DNA from 3 places in the Psychrobacter sp. YGAH215 genome. Region 1 is predicted to be linked to each of the others. Evidence: riboswitches for the same ligand, from Rfam matches in the RefSeq annotation. Region 1 holds a riboswitch; each other region holds the start of a gene.
The links. A riboswitch is a leader RNA that binds a small molecule or an ion and turns the genes downstream of it on or off. The one in region 1 is predicted to bind thiamine pyrophosphate.
Positions count from the first base shown of each region.

Region 2: it holds a riboswitch for thiamine pyrophosphate, as region 1 does, so the genes downstream of both, tenA (thiaminase II) here and FOR85_RS09970 (ABC transporter substrate-binding protein) in region 1, are expected to answer to the same signal.
Region 3: it holds a riboswitch for thiamine pyrophosphate, as region 1 does, so the genes downstream of both, thiC (phosphomethylpyrimidine synthase ThiC) here and FOR85_RS09970 (ABC transporter substrate-binding protein) in region 1, are expected to answer to the same signal.

Region 1 is NZ_VKLR01000023.1:14,763-19,913, forward strand. Features, by position in the region: gene FOR85_RS09955 (caspase family protein) at 1-470, shown strand, start outside; gene FOR85_RS09960 (hypothetical protein) at 475-1,122, shown strand; gene FOR85_RS09965 (ABC transporter substrate-binding protein) at 1,538-2,074, opposite strand; gene FOR85_RS09970 (ABC transporter substrate-binding protein) at 2,034-2,435, opposite strand; TPP riboswitch at 2,587-2,704, opposite strand; gene FOR85_RS09975 (YbaN family protein) at 3,154-3,573, shown strand; gene FOR85_RS09980 (cold-shock protein) at 3,861-4,070, shown strand; gene FOR85_RS09985 (YeiH family protein) at 4,255-5,151, opposite strand, start outside.
Region 2 is NZ_VKLR01000008.1:8,655-13,805, forward strand. Features, by position in the region: gene nrdA (class 1a ribonucleoside-diphosphate reductase subunit alpha) at 1-760, opposite strand, end outside; gene FOR85_RS04390 (DUF493 domain-containing protein) at 1,311-1,622, opposite strand; gene FOR85_RS04395 (class I SAM-dependent methyltransferase) at 1,844-2,542, opposite strand; gene tenA (thiaminase II) at 2,629-3,276, opposite strand; TPP riboswitch at 3,399-3,517, opposite strand; gene FOR85_RS04405 (hypothetical protein) at 3,643-4,083, opposite strand; gene rpoD (RNA polymerase sigma factor RpoD) at 4,309-5,151, opposite strand, start outside.
Region 3 is NZ_VKLR01000007.1:125,509-130,659, forward strand. Features, by position in the region: gene FOR85_RS04120 (histidine kinase) at 1-378, opposite strand, end outside; gene argH (argininosuccinate lyase) at 597-1,970, shown strand; gene FOR85_RS04130 (oxidative damage protection protein) at 2,210-2,500, shown strand; TPP riboswitch at 2,669-2,792, shown strand; gene thiC (phosphomethylpyrimidine synthase ThiC) at 3,054-5,048, shown strand; gene FOR85_RS04140 (fructose bisphosphate aldolase) at 5,135-5,151, opposite strand, start outside.

The DNA.
Region 1 (5,151 bases):
ATGGTTCATACAGTCATTTACTAGGACGCAAATTTTATGTAGATGACGAGGATTTCTTTACTCAGCAGGACATTGGTGTGTTTTCAGAAAAACAAATTTGTATTTTTGATACTTGTGCTAATTTTGAACGTAGTATTACTGAAAAATTTGAGTTTGGTGTAGAAAGTAGAACTTACGATAGCATGGGATATCATCGAAATAAATATTTAGCTTGGATAAATCAATGTCCTTCGCAAAAAGTAAGTTTATATGCTTGCTCTGAAGATGAGTCTTCTGGAGAGTCTGAGCAAGGTGGAGATTTTACCCAAGCTCTGATTAGTTCTGCAATACATTCTAATGAAGACTTATCTATTCTCGAAGCTTTTGAGCTTGCAAAGCCAAAAGTAGTTAGAAGTAGTCAAAATGAACAAAATCCAGCATACAATATAAGACCTAGAAGTGGTAAAAAATTACCTTTTAGCGTTGCATAATATTATGTTAGATAACTCGTTCCAAGAACTTATTTTAAGCATTCCATCTTATGAATTTGGCTTAAAAGATGGAGTGTTACTCATTACTTTATTTTTTAATGCTTATGCCTTTTGGTTAAATAGAAATACCACTGTAAGAAGTAATGTTCTACAGAAATTATCAGACTTACAAAAAATATCAATCTCTAATCCATATGTAGAGGACTGTAATTTTACAAAATACTGGTCTGAGTTTTGCTTTTTTTATGTAGATAAAGAGAGTAGTTTTAGAATTAAAAAAAATAAGGTATATGAAAGATTTCTTATTTATGAACAGTACTGTGAAATGGTATTCAATTTTGTTAATACAGAGTTTAATGAAAAGCACGGAAACCTAAAAAAATTAAATAAAGAGATAGATTTTGAAGGGTGGGTTGTTGCTCATAGAGATTGGTGGGAAAAGTCGCTCTATTCGGAGTTTTATGGAGATGGTTATACAAAAGATTTCTGTAACGTTATTAAATACTGGATGAACAAAGATCGGTTAGAGAACTTTCAAAATACTAAATCTGAAAAGATAGTTAAATTTTTTATGAACAGATATTTTAGTAGAATACTCTTATTCAATAAATTTTTCGATATAAACGACTATATTAAAAGAAAATTTAGTTAATAGCATTAAAGGTTTGCTATTAATTATTATCATATAAATACAAACTTTAGCTAGAACTTGTTGACGATTTGCAAATAGAGCTGTCGAAGATGAACTACTTCTGACTTTTAATTTTTATAACTTATTCTTTAGCTTGCCTGATGTATAAAGACAGTTACAGTACACATAATATGTTGCAGTGGTCTTTTAACATCAGTAATTAGTCTATTATTTCTAAAGGAATAACACGCTAACGTAAGGAACACCATAAACCACCTCACTGTCGGACAACGCGCGCCTTTAAGCAACCTTGCTATTGACGATATCGTACCCATCACGCTCAAATTCACTCGCCAAAGTCCGATAGAGATGGACATCAGCTGATTAGTATTAGTTTAACTTTGCTCTCATTTAAAGTAACAAAAATAGCTTACTTCTACAGCGCCCACAGCGACTGGTACTGCTCATCAGTCAACATCACGATATCGATTTCGGCTAGCATCTCGCGCAGTTCTTGCCATTTATTGGCATCAGGTGTGATTGGTGTGATCAATCTGCTCAGCGTATTATCAATAATGGCATCCATCAGCGCGTCCGCCTCAGTTTTACTATAGTTGTAATACATATGGTGGGCAGTCTCTGGATCATTTTTACACAGCTCAGTCATCTGGTTGGTCACTTGGATAAAGGTATCTATCGCGTCTTTTTTCGCGTTATAGATATCCTCAGTCGTGAGGATTTCTAACGCCGAAAAGTTCGGATAAGGTGACAGATGCTGATCCATAAACGTAAAGTCCAACCCTTCATGCGTCGCTTCAACGCCTTCAAAGTTATAAAAGCACAGCCATGCACCATCGAGGTTTGGGTCTTCTTGCAGGTTTTTTATATGGTAGAAGTCTTTTTGTACAAAGGTCACATTATCACGGCTGATACTAAAGCCGTTTTTCTTGGCATAGCGGGCTAATATCTCCAAAGCCAATGCGATTGGTTTTTTCTTCAGCCGCTGGGGTACAAACGCGAATCGGTTGATTGTTCTTGAGCTTATCCATGCTGGATTGCTGCATCAATATGCCGCCATCGGTCTCAAAAAAACAGCCAAGCGCACGCAAATTAGGCGCGTAATGCTCAAACAGATGAATTGGCTCATTCACATGCAGATCGATGCTTTGATTTTGCAATTCAGCAAAGCCATCATAGTGGTCATCAGGCTCAATGATGGTGATATCTAGCCCTGCTTGCTCATACGCGCCTGTGGTCACACCCGCGATAAAGGGCAGGTGATCAGGGTTTAAAAACCATTCGAGGGTCAGAGTAAGTTTGGTGGTTGACTGCATGGTTGTTTCCTTCTTAATGATAGAAAACAATCAGACTGATGCTGTTTAAATAAAACAAAAAAGGCAAAACAAGAAAGGAAAAATCTCAAAGTCAGATACGCCATCAGATCAGCGAATCAGATAGAGATTTCTCTTATTTATAGACTGCTTAGGGTCTGTCATGCTTGTTTCCTACGTCAGTGCTAACTGCTTCAGGTTCACGGGTGTGTCTCAGCGATGGTTTTAACAATCGTTACAAGGTTAAAAGCAAAGCACCCCGACAAGATTGAGTGGTGCTGCATTATTTTTGATCAGTATTGCTCATGAATCCGTACTGCTAATGACTATTATCGATAGCTACTGCATCATCATAGACGACTTGTAAGCGGTGATGCAAGCGTATCAGGAATGACAATGAAAGGTGATGACTGACGCTCGTTAACCGTCCTTTATAACAGTTCTCATTTGTGACGGCTTTTTATAAGCGCTTTCAATCTTATAGGCGCTTTCAATCGACGTGTTAATAGAAGAGCGCACTATCTGTAATTGGTACTTACCCAATCACTAACCAAACATACCGATTGATAGCAAAACCCTCATAAAAATAGTCTTGTAGCATATCTCCTCATACGGCATCCTTAGTGAGTTCTATAAGCCGCCGTCTTTGTCATAAATTTGCCGGCCAAAACCTGATTATCTGACACTATCCAACGATATCCACTATCCAACGACATCCTTTATGAGCCAAAAAAAGCACTTCTACTACCGCCCAAAGACCAATCAACACAATAGCCCAGCGGTGCGTTGGGCATTTTTGATATTTGGCTGGATATTTTTTGTCTTGGGAATTATCGGTGCATTATTACCGGTGATACCGACCGCGCCTTTTATATTGCTGGCAGCAGGTTGCTGGGCGCGTAGCTCACGACGCTTTCACTTTTGGCTGATTAATCACAAATATTTTGGTAAATACGTCCGTGATTGGGAAGAGCGCCGTGCCGTACCGCTATATGCGAAGTGGTTAGCAACGATTATGATGACACTATCAACGGCGATGTTATTTTATCGCTTGCCAGCCGATACGCTATGGGTAGCATGGCTCGTTACAGTGGTATGTAGTAGCGTCGCAATATATTTATTCCGTTTGCCAAATGCCTAAATATATTGAGTAAATGCTTAAAATCTTTGCCAAATACCTAAAAATAAAGCAAATAAGGTCAAAAAATAGCCAATAATTGCGCTTTGTTACACTAAAGATAAGATAAGGCTTGCGATACTGCGCTAGGCCACCTATAATACCTCCAAGCTTAAGAGCAGTTCTGCACCAAATCATTACCTCGTAGTATTAGTTATAATCCTTCGTTTTAATATTTATCGTTCAGTAGCTATTTGCAAGCGTTATCGGCCAATTAGGCCAAAAATAAATTAAATATCAGGGTTATGACTATGTCAGACGTTCAAAAAGGTACAGTTAAGTGGTTCAACGAAGCTAAAGGCTTTGGTTTCATCGCTCCAGAAAACGGCGCAGACGTTTTTGCTCATTACAGCGAAATCACTGGTTCAGGTTTCAAAACTTTGGCTGAAGGCCAAGAAGTTGAGTTCACTGTAACTCAAGGCCAAAAAGGCCCACAAGCACATAACATCGTTGCTATCTAATCCGTCTTTCTAGACAATTAGAGCAAGATGAGTAAAAAACGAGCCTTAGGGTTCGTTTTTTTTCGCCTATTATTTATGTTTATTGCTTTTGATAAATAAATAGTAAAGTCTTAGAACAACAATGCCGACGATTATAGTGATAATCGTCGGCATTTTTAGTTTTATTGGTGCGTAAATAGCTTTTTTACAGTGAAGCGATGCCAATATTGATCAAGCCGCCACCAACGATTAACCAAGTAAACATAATCGCCCCAAGTATCAATGGTTTGACGCCAGCTTGTTTAATGGCACTCATATGGGTGGTCAAACCAAGGGCAAACATTGCCATCGTCAATAAGACATCATCAAGCATGACCATGCTCTGCTCAAAGCTTGCCGTCATCGGTATCCACGTATGCAATACCACCACCAAAATAAAGATAAAGGCAAACCAAGGGACTTTCACTTGTTGCACACGATTTATGAAAGACGGCTTTTCGCCATTATCACTACCGGTTTTGGTTAAGGCAAACGATAAAATCAATAAGAAAGGCGCGAGCATCATCACTCGTATCATTTTTGTGACGACCGCGGTATTGCCAACCTCGGTGCTGACGGCGTTACCAGCGACCACTACTTGTGCCACTTCATGAATGGTTGAACCGGTATATATGCCGTATTGCTGAGCGTTTAGCCAAGGTTGTAGCCAGCCAAGTTGATATAAAAATGGATAGAGCAGCATGGCAATCGTGCCAAAGACCACCACGGTGGCAACGGCAATGGTGACTTTATGCGCTTCGGCTTTGACCACGGGTTCTGCGGCAATCACCGCTGCTGCGCCACAAATACTTGCCCCTGAGCCGATCAATAAGGTCGTTTGCTTATCGACTTTAAGCCACTTTGTACCGAGCCAATAGGTAAGTAAAAACGTTGAGGTTAATACCAATGCATCAGTCATTACGGCGGGCATACCAACGCTTGCGACTTGGGTTAAAGTCAGTTTAAAACCATAAAATATAATGGCAAGGCGCAGTATTTGACCTTTAGCAAAACCAACACCCGCACTTAATTGATCAGAAAAATTTGGATAAATCGTATTGCC
Region 2 (5,151 bases), on a different contig from region 1:
CGCGCTGCGACACATAACGGACGATGGCACTGGTGGTGGCGTTGATAGAGTCTAGGCTATCACCACATTCGATTAGGACGCACGAGCTAAACTGGCGCGACGGCGTACGTACACCTGACATGATAGGCGTTGGTAGCGAGATTTTAAATTGTGAGGTCGCATCATAAAAGCGTTTGACATAGCTTAAGCGCTCGCTCTTTTCATAGTTGGCAAACAAACACATGCCAACGAGCATATATAAGAACTGCGGACTCTCGTAAACGGTTTTGGTCACGCGGTCTTGGACAAGGTATTTGCCCGCCATTTGCTCAACGGCGGCATAAGCCAAATTCATATCGCGCCAGTGGTCGAGGTATGCTTCTAATTCATCAAATTCTGCGCGGCTATAGTCTTTTAGAATATGTTCGTCGTATTTACCAGCATCGGTCAACGTTTTGACATGGTCATACAGATGCGGCGGGGTGAATTTATTATAAGCAATTTTACGTAAATGGAAGATTGCCAAGCGCGCGGCTAAATACTGATAGTCAGGTGTGGTTTCAGAAATAAGGTCAGCGGCTGACTTGATGATGGTTTCGTGAATATCACGCGTTCTGATGCCGTCATAAAACTGAATATGCGACTTTAGCTCAACTTGCGATACCGACACATTATCTAAATCATGAGCTGCCCACTCGATAACCTTGTGAATCTTGTCTAAATCAATGGGCTCTAAACGTCCATCACGTTTGGTTACTTTGATATTATCGATATGTGTCATGCTGACCTCGTAAGTTGATTGCTAGGTAGTTATTTATAATGTTGCTTTATAGGCTGCTGCGCGGTTAAATCTGGCAGACATGCTTTGTCACGCTATCTTTTACGCTATCTGTTTTAAGACAAGACATCCTGTCATGGCAGGTGTTTTTTTTAGGCAAAACGATGCCGCGGCTCATAGTGACGGTTCAAATCACTGAGCACTACATATAGCGTATTTGTTAGTAGGTGGACACAATATAGCGGGAAAATTTTGAAAATGCTATATTGATTTTAAGGGCAAACTATGTTGATGCGAGGGTAAAGCGTGTCCAAATTTTGGCAAAGGACGATGGGATAAGGGTTAGACGCCGATAAGAAAAATAATAAAAGTTTTGTAAAAAATGGCGCGGATTTACTTTTTATTGTTGGTTAAATTTATAAGGGCAAATTGTCTAAATGGCAGTTATATTTCGGGTGGAGATTGTACCGCAGACAATAAAAAATCGCCACCCATATGAGTGACGATTCGGATGAAAAACGGGCTAGATTTTATAAAATTAGCAAAACTACCGTTAAACCACCATACGTACGGTTTTTGCATTATCAAGCGCCGCATAAAGCGTGTTCACTTGCTCAACGGTGGTTAAGTATAAATTGGCACGTACCGAATGGAAGCGTCCTGTTTTTGAGGGTTTGACTTCCATAGAGGCCAAATCAAACTCAGGGAATTGGCTACCCAAGATAAGCTTCACTTCATTAAGCAAGCTTTCGTGCTCACCTTCATGACCGATGATGCTCATTGGATAGTTCATTGGGAACTCCCACAGCTCAGGGTTTTGCACGTCAGTTTTTTTGCCTTTTAAGATACCGTCATTAGCGACCAATTCTGTCACTTTAACTTCTCTTTTCGACGTTGGACTAGCATTGCTGCCTTGACTTTCGGTGCTCGAGTTGTCAGTGTTTGGAGTAGTGGTGTCTTTTGGATCATCAGTCATGATGTGGTCCTTATTTTTTATTGAAATATGATAAGCGCTTTATGCACCATTTATAAGGGCGTTCGGCGTATTATTCAAGTGTCAGCCAGCGATAACGCACATTAAAACCGTTATTTTTTATAACCACAAATTGCCACGTAGTCGCCGCGATCATAGCCTTCGATGACCTCTTGGACTTTGTCGTTGGCATACATAGGATGGGTCAATAAAGTCTGCGCATATTCAAAATCAACGAAACCATTGGCTTGCATTAAGGCGATTTTTTCATCAGAGGTACGCCAGTTAGCTGACTTCACCAGCTCGATAGGATAAGGATCAGCAGGCGAGATGTGCGCAAGTAGTGGATGCTCCCACGTATCTACCGCGCTGGCAAGGTTATATAAGCTGGCAAAGCCACTTTCTTTTGGTACATCAATCAGAATAAGTTTGCCGCCCGTTTTTAGAGCGTCAAAGGCTTTTTTGATACAGATATCTAAATCGCTGATATAGCTGACGCTGCCGTTAAACATGATGATGTCAAACTTATTGGGCTCAATCTCGCAGGTTTCGGCTGGGCTGATATCTACTTGTAAGCCGCGCTTTTCAGCGACTTCGGCCATGTCTTTTGACGGCTCGATACCATATTTGATATGAATGTCATAGTCTTTTGCCAGTAAAGACTCAAATAGTCCGCTACCACAGCCGACCGACAATATCTCACGGTCTTTATCTAAGAAGTGTGCGACCAGTTTTAGTTCGCTGGTGAGCAAGTTTTGATTGTCAAAAAACCAACTGTCATACGCGCTTGCGTGTTCATCGAATGCTGCCATGATGTTTTTCCTTGTGGATCGTTATTATTGATCATTGTTTTTGATTCTAGAGGGCTTTTTTAGAACCAAGTCAGATTGTTTATAAATTAAGACAAATCTAACGCCTGCTGCCAAAAATTGACTTCCATTCGAGATGCGGTGTTAAATAAGCGTTGAAATTTGTCTGCTTGAGTAGCGCTAGCGTCTGTCAGCAGCTTATTAATATGCGCTTCATTTTGTGCAGTAATCGCTTGAAAGTCATCGCTTGAAAATACATCAATCCATGGCTGATAAGGGTTACCCGCGATAAAACCCTCATCTTTGATACGTTTGCCGATCTCTCCATAGCCCATCAAGCAAGGTGCAATTGCAGCATACAGTTCAGCTAGCGAGTCTGACATTGCCGCATCTAAGATATAACGGCTGTAGGCAATGGTGGCTGGCGATTCAGGAGCGTTTTCAACTTCCTCAAGCGCGATTCCCCACTGCTGACAAAAGTCTAAATACATGCCAATTTCTAAATCAAGCATGGCGTTGATACCGGCTTGACCGACGCGCATTTGTGCCAGCGTGTCGCTCTTATATACGCTCAGCGCCATCACGCGGGTATAGTGAATTAAGTATAAATAGTCTTGCACAAGGTAATGGCGAAAGCTGTCAGGGGCGAGCGTTCCTGCTGCCAGTTGATTGACAAAATCATGTCCAATATAAGCATCCCAAGTCGGACAGTTATTGCGTAGTGTTTGGTAATCCATAGTTTTCACTTACTGTTATAAAGTGCAGTAAGAAAATGGCAGAAAAAAAGAGATAATAAGGCACAATAAATTTGCCAGTCTAGGTTAAATAGATTGGCAAAACATAAAGTAATTGTGACTTGTATATCGACACGCTTGTTTCCTACGTCAGTGCTAACTGCATCAGGTTCGCGGGACTCTCTCAGCCATGATTTTGATGGTAATTAAATCATCAAAAATCAAAGCACCCCGACAAGGTTCTTATGATTCAAATGTTGGTCTTTATGGTTATAAGACAACCGAGCGTCCCTATGATAGGCGAGATCAGTCATCATTAGCAAGTGATGCTCAAATAACCATTAATAAAATTGTTTTACATTTAAAAAGCTATTTTTTATTAAGCTGTGCAATAGCTGTATGATAGAGCATTAGCATGGCTTTAAAACGGCGCTCATATAACCCTTCTGCATACAGCAACTCCACACTTAAGCTATCGATAATGCCTAGATAAGCATCGGTATAAAGCGCCAGTTGCGCAGAGTCGAGCTCATAAGGCTTCAGAGCCAGCTGTATGTGCTCAGTCAACACCTTTATATAGACATTAAAAGTCGCCGCGCTGGTATTAGTCAAATGCACAGGTGCGGCATAGGCCATGCGAATTAAAAACCGTAGGGTAATTACGCTTTTATAACGTACTCCAAACGCTCGGCAATACGCTTCACCGGGAGCAGGAAATTCACCAGTCGTCGCAAAGCATGATTCAATAAATGCACATTCTGACTCGAGCGCATCTTGTAGTAATTCTAAGTATACTGCTGCTGATAGCAATTTTTCTTGCTTGCTTGCTGTGCCTGCGCAGACAGAGGCTATAAAAAATTGATATCAGCAATAACGCAGCGTTTTTAGGATATTTTGATTAGATAAGTTAATAGCATAAGCTAATAGCTATTAAATAACCGCCATCAAATAATAGGCACAAAAAAGCTGAGACATGCTCAGCTTTTTTGATGTAATTTTAAGAAACTTTTAGACAATGAAGCATGTCTAGATAAATTAGTCATTTTCTAAGAACGAGCGCAGATGCTCAGAACGTGAAGGATGACGCAATTTACGTAGCGCTTTTGCTTCGATCTGACGGATACGCTCACGCGTGACATCAAACTGCTTACCGACTTCCTCTAGTGTATGATCGGTTGGCATATCGATACCAAAGCGCATTTTAAGCACGCGTGCTTCACGCTCAGTCAGATTGCTCAAGACATCACGCGTGGCTTCTTGTAGACCAGCCGCCGTCGCATCGTCAACTGGGCTTGAAATTGTACCATCTTCGATGAAATCACCTAGGTGCGAATCTTCATCATCACCGATTGGCGTTTCCATTGAGATAGGCTCTTTGGCAATTTTGAGCACTTTGCGGACTTTGACTTCGTCCATCTCTAAGCGTTCGCCCAATTCCTCAGGTGTAGGCTCACGTCCCATTTCTTGTAGCAACTGACGAGAGACACGGTTTATCTTATTAATAGTCTCAATCATATGCACAGGGATACGAATGGTGCGCGCTTGGTCAGCGATAGAGCGGGTGATTGCCTGACGAATCCACCATGTCGCATAAGTTGAGAACTTATAACCACGGCGATATTCAAATTTATCGACCGCTTTCATCAGACCGATATTACCTTCTTGGATTAAGTCCAAAAATTGCAGACCACGGTTGGTATATTTTTTAGCGATAGAGATAACAAGACGTAAGTTAGCTTCGACCATTTCTTTTTTGGCGCGGCGTGCTTTAGCTTCACCGACAGCCATACGGCGTGCGACGTCTTTCATATCGTGGATTTTCATATCGAGCTGCTGCTCGTAGTCACGAATGCGGCGCTGCAATAAAATCACATCGTC
Region 3 (5,151 bases), on a different contig from region 1:
GGTAAATCCGGCGGCTATCACCGTATTAAACACAATGATTGAGATAAAATCCGCCAAGTTATAGTTAAACCAGCCAGCGTTTATCATAATGAGCAAGGCCAACGCGACGGTCACCGCCATGGCAGTGGTCAAAATGAGTAAAACATACATACTGACGGTCGTTACGCGTAAGCCTTTAAAAACTGGACGTAGATAATCGATGAGATAAAAAGAAGGAATCAAGGCCAAGCTGGTTTGAATGAATCTTGCCATAAACTTGATAATAAACTGCATCTCATTAACCACGCTATGACGATCGACAATCGCCACAAACAGCGACCAAAAAAAGATTGCCAGCAGCCATTGCCAAGGCTTCATCATCTCCATGAGCTTGGGCATAAAAAACTCTAAGCGCTCCGCTAGCAAGGCAACCTCATCATTTGCTATACTTGAGTTCTTATTCTCTTGACTTGTCTTGTACCGATATGAACGCCAACTCTTCAAATAGTATTAATCCTAATTCAAATAAAAATTCATCTACTCCTGATTCTAGCATAGATGCTTCTATAACCAACACTCCTGCGCCGCAAAGTGCTACAAATGGTCAGGGTCAGCAGATGTGGGGCGGGCGCTTTAGTGAAGCGACTGATAGCTTCGTTGCCGCCTTTACCGCTTCTGTCGGCTTTGACCAACGCTTTGCTCGTCACGATATCCAAGGCTCAATCGCCCATGCGACCATGCTGAAAGAATGTGGCATTTTAAGTGCGGATGAGGTTGCGACCATTATCGATGGTTTACAGCAAGTGCTGCGCGAGATTGAAGCCGGTGAGTTTAACTGGTCAATTGCGCTTGAAGACGTGCACATGAATGTCGAATCGCGCTTGACGGATATCGTCGGTGCGGTTGGTAAGAAACTACATACTGGCCGTAGCCGTAACGATCAGGTTGCGACCGATATTCGTTTATGGTTGCGTGAAGAAACCGACAATATCATCGCGCTACTGGTACGTTTGCAAAGCGGTTTACTAGATTTAGCTGAGCAGCATACCGATACCATCATGCCGGGTTTTACCCATTTGCAAACTGCGCAGCCAGTGAGCTTTGGTCATCACGTGATGGCGTGGTTTGAGATGCTCTACCGCGATACCGAGCGTCTGGTCGATGCCCGTCGCCGTATCAATCAAATGCCGCTTGGTAGCGCTGCCCTTGCTGGCACGACCTTTCCGATTGATCGCACCATCACAGCCAAATTGCTAGGTTTTGACGGTATTTGCCAAAACTCGCTCGATGCCGTCTCAGACCGTGATTTTGCCATTGAGTTTACCTCGGCGGCTTCTATCTTAATGATGCATATGTCGCGTATGAGCGAAGAGATTATCCTATGGATGTCAGCGCAATTTAACTTTGTGCAGATACCAGATCGCTTTTGTACTGGCTCATCTATCATGCCACAAAAGAAAAACCCTGACGTGCCAGAGTTAGTACGCGGTAAAGCGGCGCGTGTGTTTGGCCAACTAATGACGCTGCTTAGCCTGATGAAAAGTCAGCCGCTTGCCTATAATAAAGACAACCAAGAAGACAAAGAGCCGCTATTTGATTGCGTCGATACTTTGACGGGTTCGCTACTCGCCTTTGCCGATATGCTACCGAATATTACTCCGAATAAGGAAAACATGCGCGCCGCCACCTTGAAAGGCTATGCAACTGCGACCGATTTGGCAGATTATTTGGTGCGCCGCGGCGTTGCTTTCCGTGATGCCCATGAAGTGGTCGGCAATGCCGTTGCTTTGGGTATTCACGAGGGTGTTGATTTGAGCGATTTGTCATTGGCGCAGTTGCAGCAGTTTAGCGATGCGATTGGCGATGATGTTTTTGACTATCTAACGCTAGAAGGCTCATTGGCCGCTCGTGACCATTTAGGCGGTACCGCGCCAAATCAAGTCAAACAAGCAGTGGTTAATGGACGCGCGCGCCTAAAAGCGTTTGCTTAAAAGCCTTTTTAAAGTTGAAGCTAGCAATAAAACTGTGCTTTAAAACCATCGCTTTTCTCTAACACCCGCCATTGTGCGGGTGTTTTTTTGCCATGCCTGATTTTGCCAGAATTAGATAGATTTGATGTTACCTTCTCTACACCTGATACGCTTTGCTAAATCGTGCAAGCGCGTTATGATAGATGAATACCAATATTCGACACGATAATTTAATACCCCTAATTAATGAGGATTGCCTGATGACTGAAACTTTTAATCCACAAGCCAATACCGTTTTTTGCCGCAAATATAAGCAAGAATTGCCAAAAATGCCGCATCCGCCATTTCCTAATAAAAAAGGTCAAGAGCTACAAGAAACCGTCTCTGACAAAGCTTGGAAAGAATGGCTTGAGCAGCAAACCATGCTGATTAACGAAAACCATCTCAGCATGATGGACCCTGAAGCCAAAAAGTTCTTAACCGAGCAACGCGAGAAGTTTTTGGACAACGAAGACTATGAGCGCGCGCAGGGCTGGACACCAGAAAAATAATACGCACGGTGATTTTATTAATTAAAAAGAATGTCATTAATTGAAAAACTGTCATTGATTAAAAGACAGTGATTACATTAATAACAGCAAGATTGCCTCTCTACTAACAAACGGCAAATGACTAGGCATCATCCCTATAATTTGTTAGTATGAGACTGATTTACAACACTGACAGACTCGGGGTGCGGTGTATGACAAGCTTAGTTTATAAGGTTGTCATACATTCGCTGAGAGATCACCCGCCGAACCTGATGCGGTTAGTACCGACGCAGGGAAGTCTTAAGACTATGTTTTATATACAAAGGGCGCGCAGAAATGCCTTTTTATTATTGCTCATACTTTATATGCTAGCGTTTTTACGCGGCCATGAGGCAAGCAATAAAAAGCGGCGCCTACCAATCATTTAACATGGCATTAGATTAATTTTCAATGAAAGTTGAATTTAATAGTAGTGCACGTGTTTGATGATTGAATTTGTCTATCTTGCATCGTCTTGTCCCGCAGCTACTGGCGGTGTTGCTTTTATTCAAAAACCAACACGCTAGGACAGCATATGACTACTTCAGATTTACAAACAGCCCAACCCCCTTCGACCCCTGTTACTAAAACTGTCGATAAAAAAGCCGACACTCTAAAAACGCCTGCCCATCGTACGGCCAATGATACTCGCTTTGAAGAAGACGCCCGCGACTTACACCGCATCTTACCCGCTTCTAAAAAAGTCTATATCGGGGGCTCACGTCCTGACATTCAAGTACCGATGCGCGAGATCACCCTTGACCCTACCCCCATACAAGGGGCAAGCGAGTCCGAATGGGAACAAAACCCACCATTTTATGTTTATGACACTTCTGGTGTTTACACCGATCCCAATGTCGAGATTGATTTGACCAAAGGCTTACCAAAGCTACGCGAAGGCTGGATAGCTGAGCGTGACGATACTGAACAGTTAGACGGCTTATCAAGCGCATATGGACAAGCGCGCGCCCGTGATATCAGTACTGCTAACTTAAGATTTGCGCATATTGATAAACCACGTCGTGCCTTAGTAGGAAAGAATGTCACGCAAATGCACTACGCACGTCGCGGCATTATTACCCCTGAAATGGAATATATCGCCATTCGTGAGACGCAAAAACAGCATGAACTGACCGATATGCGCCAACATGACGGCGAGAGCTTCGGTGCCAATACGCCAAAAATCATCACCCCTGAGTTTGTGCGCAGCGAGGTCGCGGCTGGTCGCGCCATTATCCCCAATAATATTAATCACCCAGAATCTGAGCCGATGATTATCGGGCGTAATTTTTTAGTGAAAATTAACGCCAATATCGGTAACTCAGCGCTCGGCTCATCTATCGATGAAGAAGTATCAAAAATGACCTGGGCAACGCGCTGGGGCGCCGATACCATTATGGATTTATCGACTGGTAATCATATCCATGAGACCCGTGAATGGTTGATTCGTAACTCGCCAGTGCCAATTGGTACGGTGCCGATTTATCAAGCCTTAGAGAAAGTCGATGGCGTTGCCGAAGACTTAACGTGGGAGATATTCCGCGATACATTGATTGAGCAAGCCGAGCAAGGCGTTGATTACTTTACCATTCACGCTGGCGTACTGCTACGTTATGTACCGCTGACGGCAAATCGCTTGACGGGCATCGTCTCGCGTGGCGGCTCTATCATGGCACAGTGGTGTTTGGCCCATCATAAAGAGAGCTTTTTATACACGCATTTTGAAGATATCTGCGAGATTATGAAGCAGTATGATGTGGCATTTAGCTTAGGCGATGGCTTACGTCCGGGCTGTTTGCAAGATGCCAATGACGAAGCACAATTTGGTGAGCTACGTACCCTAGGTGAGTTGACGCAAGTCGCATGGAAGCATGATGTACAGGTGATGATTGAAGGCCCTGGACACGTGGCGATGAACCGTATTAAAGAAAATATGGACTTGCAGCTTGAGCTATGTAGCGACGCACCTTTTTATACTTTAGGGCCATTAACCACTGATATTGCGCCTGGTTATGACCATATCACCAGTGCCATTGGGGCGGCAATGATTGGCTGGTTTGGCACAGCGATGCTCTGTTATGTGACGCCAAAGGAGCATCTCGGTTTGCCCAATAAAAAAGACGTCAAGGACGGCATCATCACTTATAAAATCGCCGCTCATGCTGCCGACCTTGCTAAAGGCCATCCGGGTGCACAGGCACGTGACAATGCTTTGTCCAAAGCGCGTTTTGAGTTCCGCTGGGATGATCAGTTTAATCTGGCGCTCGACCCTGATACGGCGCGTGAATATCATGACGAGACGCTACCAAAAGACGCCCATAAGTCGGCGCACTTTTGCTCGATGTGTGGTCCTAAATTCTGCTCGATGAAAATCACTCAAAACGTGCGCGAGTATGCTAAAGGTTTAGATGCAAAAGAAAACGGCGTTCAGGCTACTAGTGCGATGAGCCGCGCTGATATTGAAAAAGGCATGGACGAGATGATGCAAAAATATCATGCCGAGGGTCGCCAGTTGTATAAAGAAGTTTAAGCGATTAACGTTAATGCTTAATTCACAAAAAAGCGCTACTCATAAGTAGCGCTTTTTATTGCAAACTGTTTTATCTTTATAGTAGATTAAATCTTTGATGCTT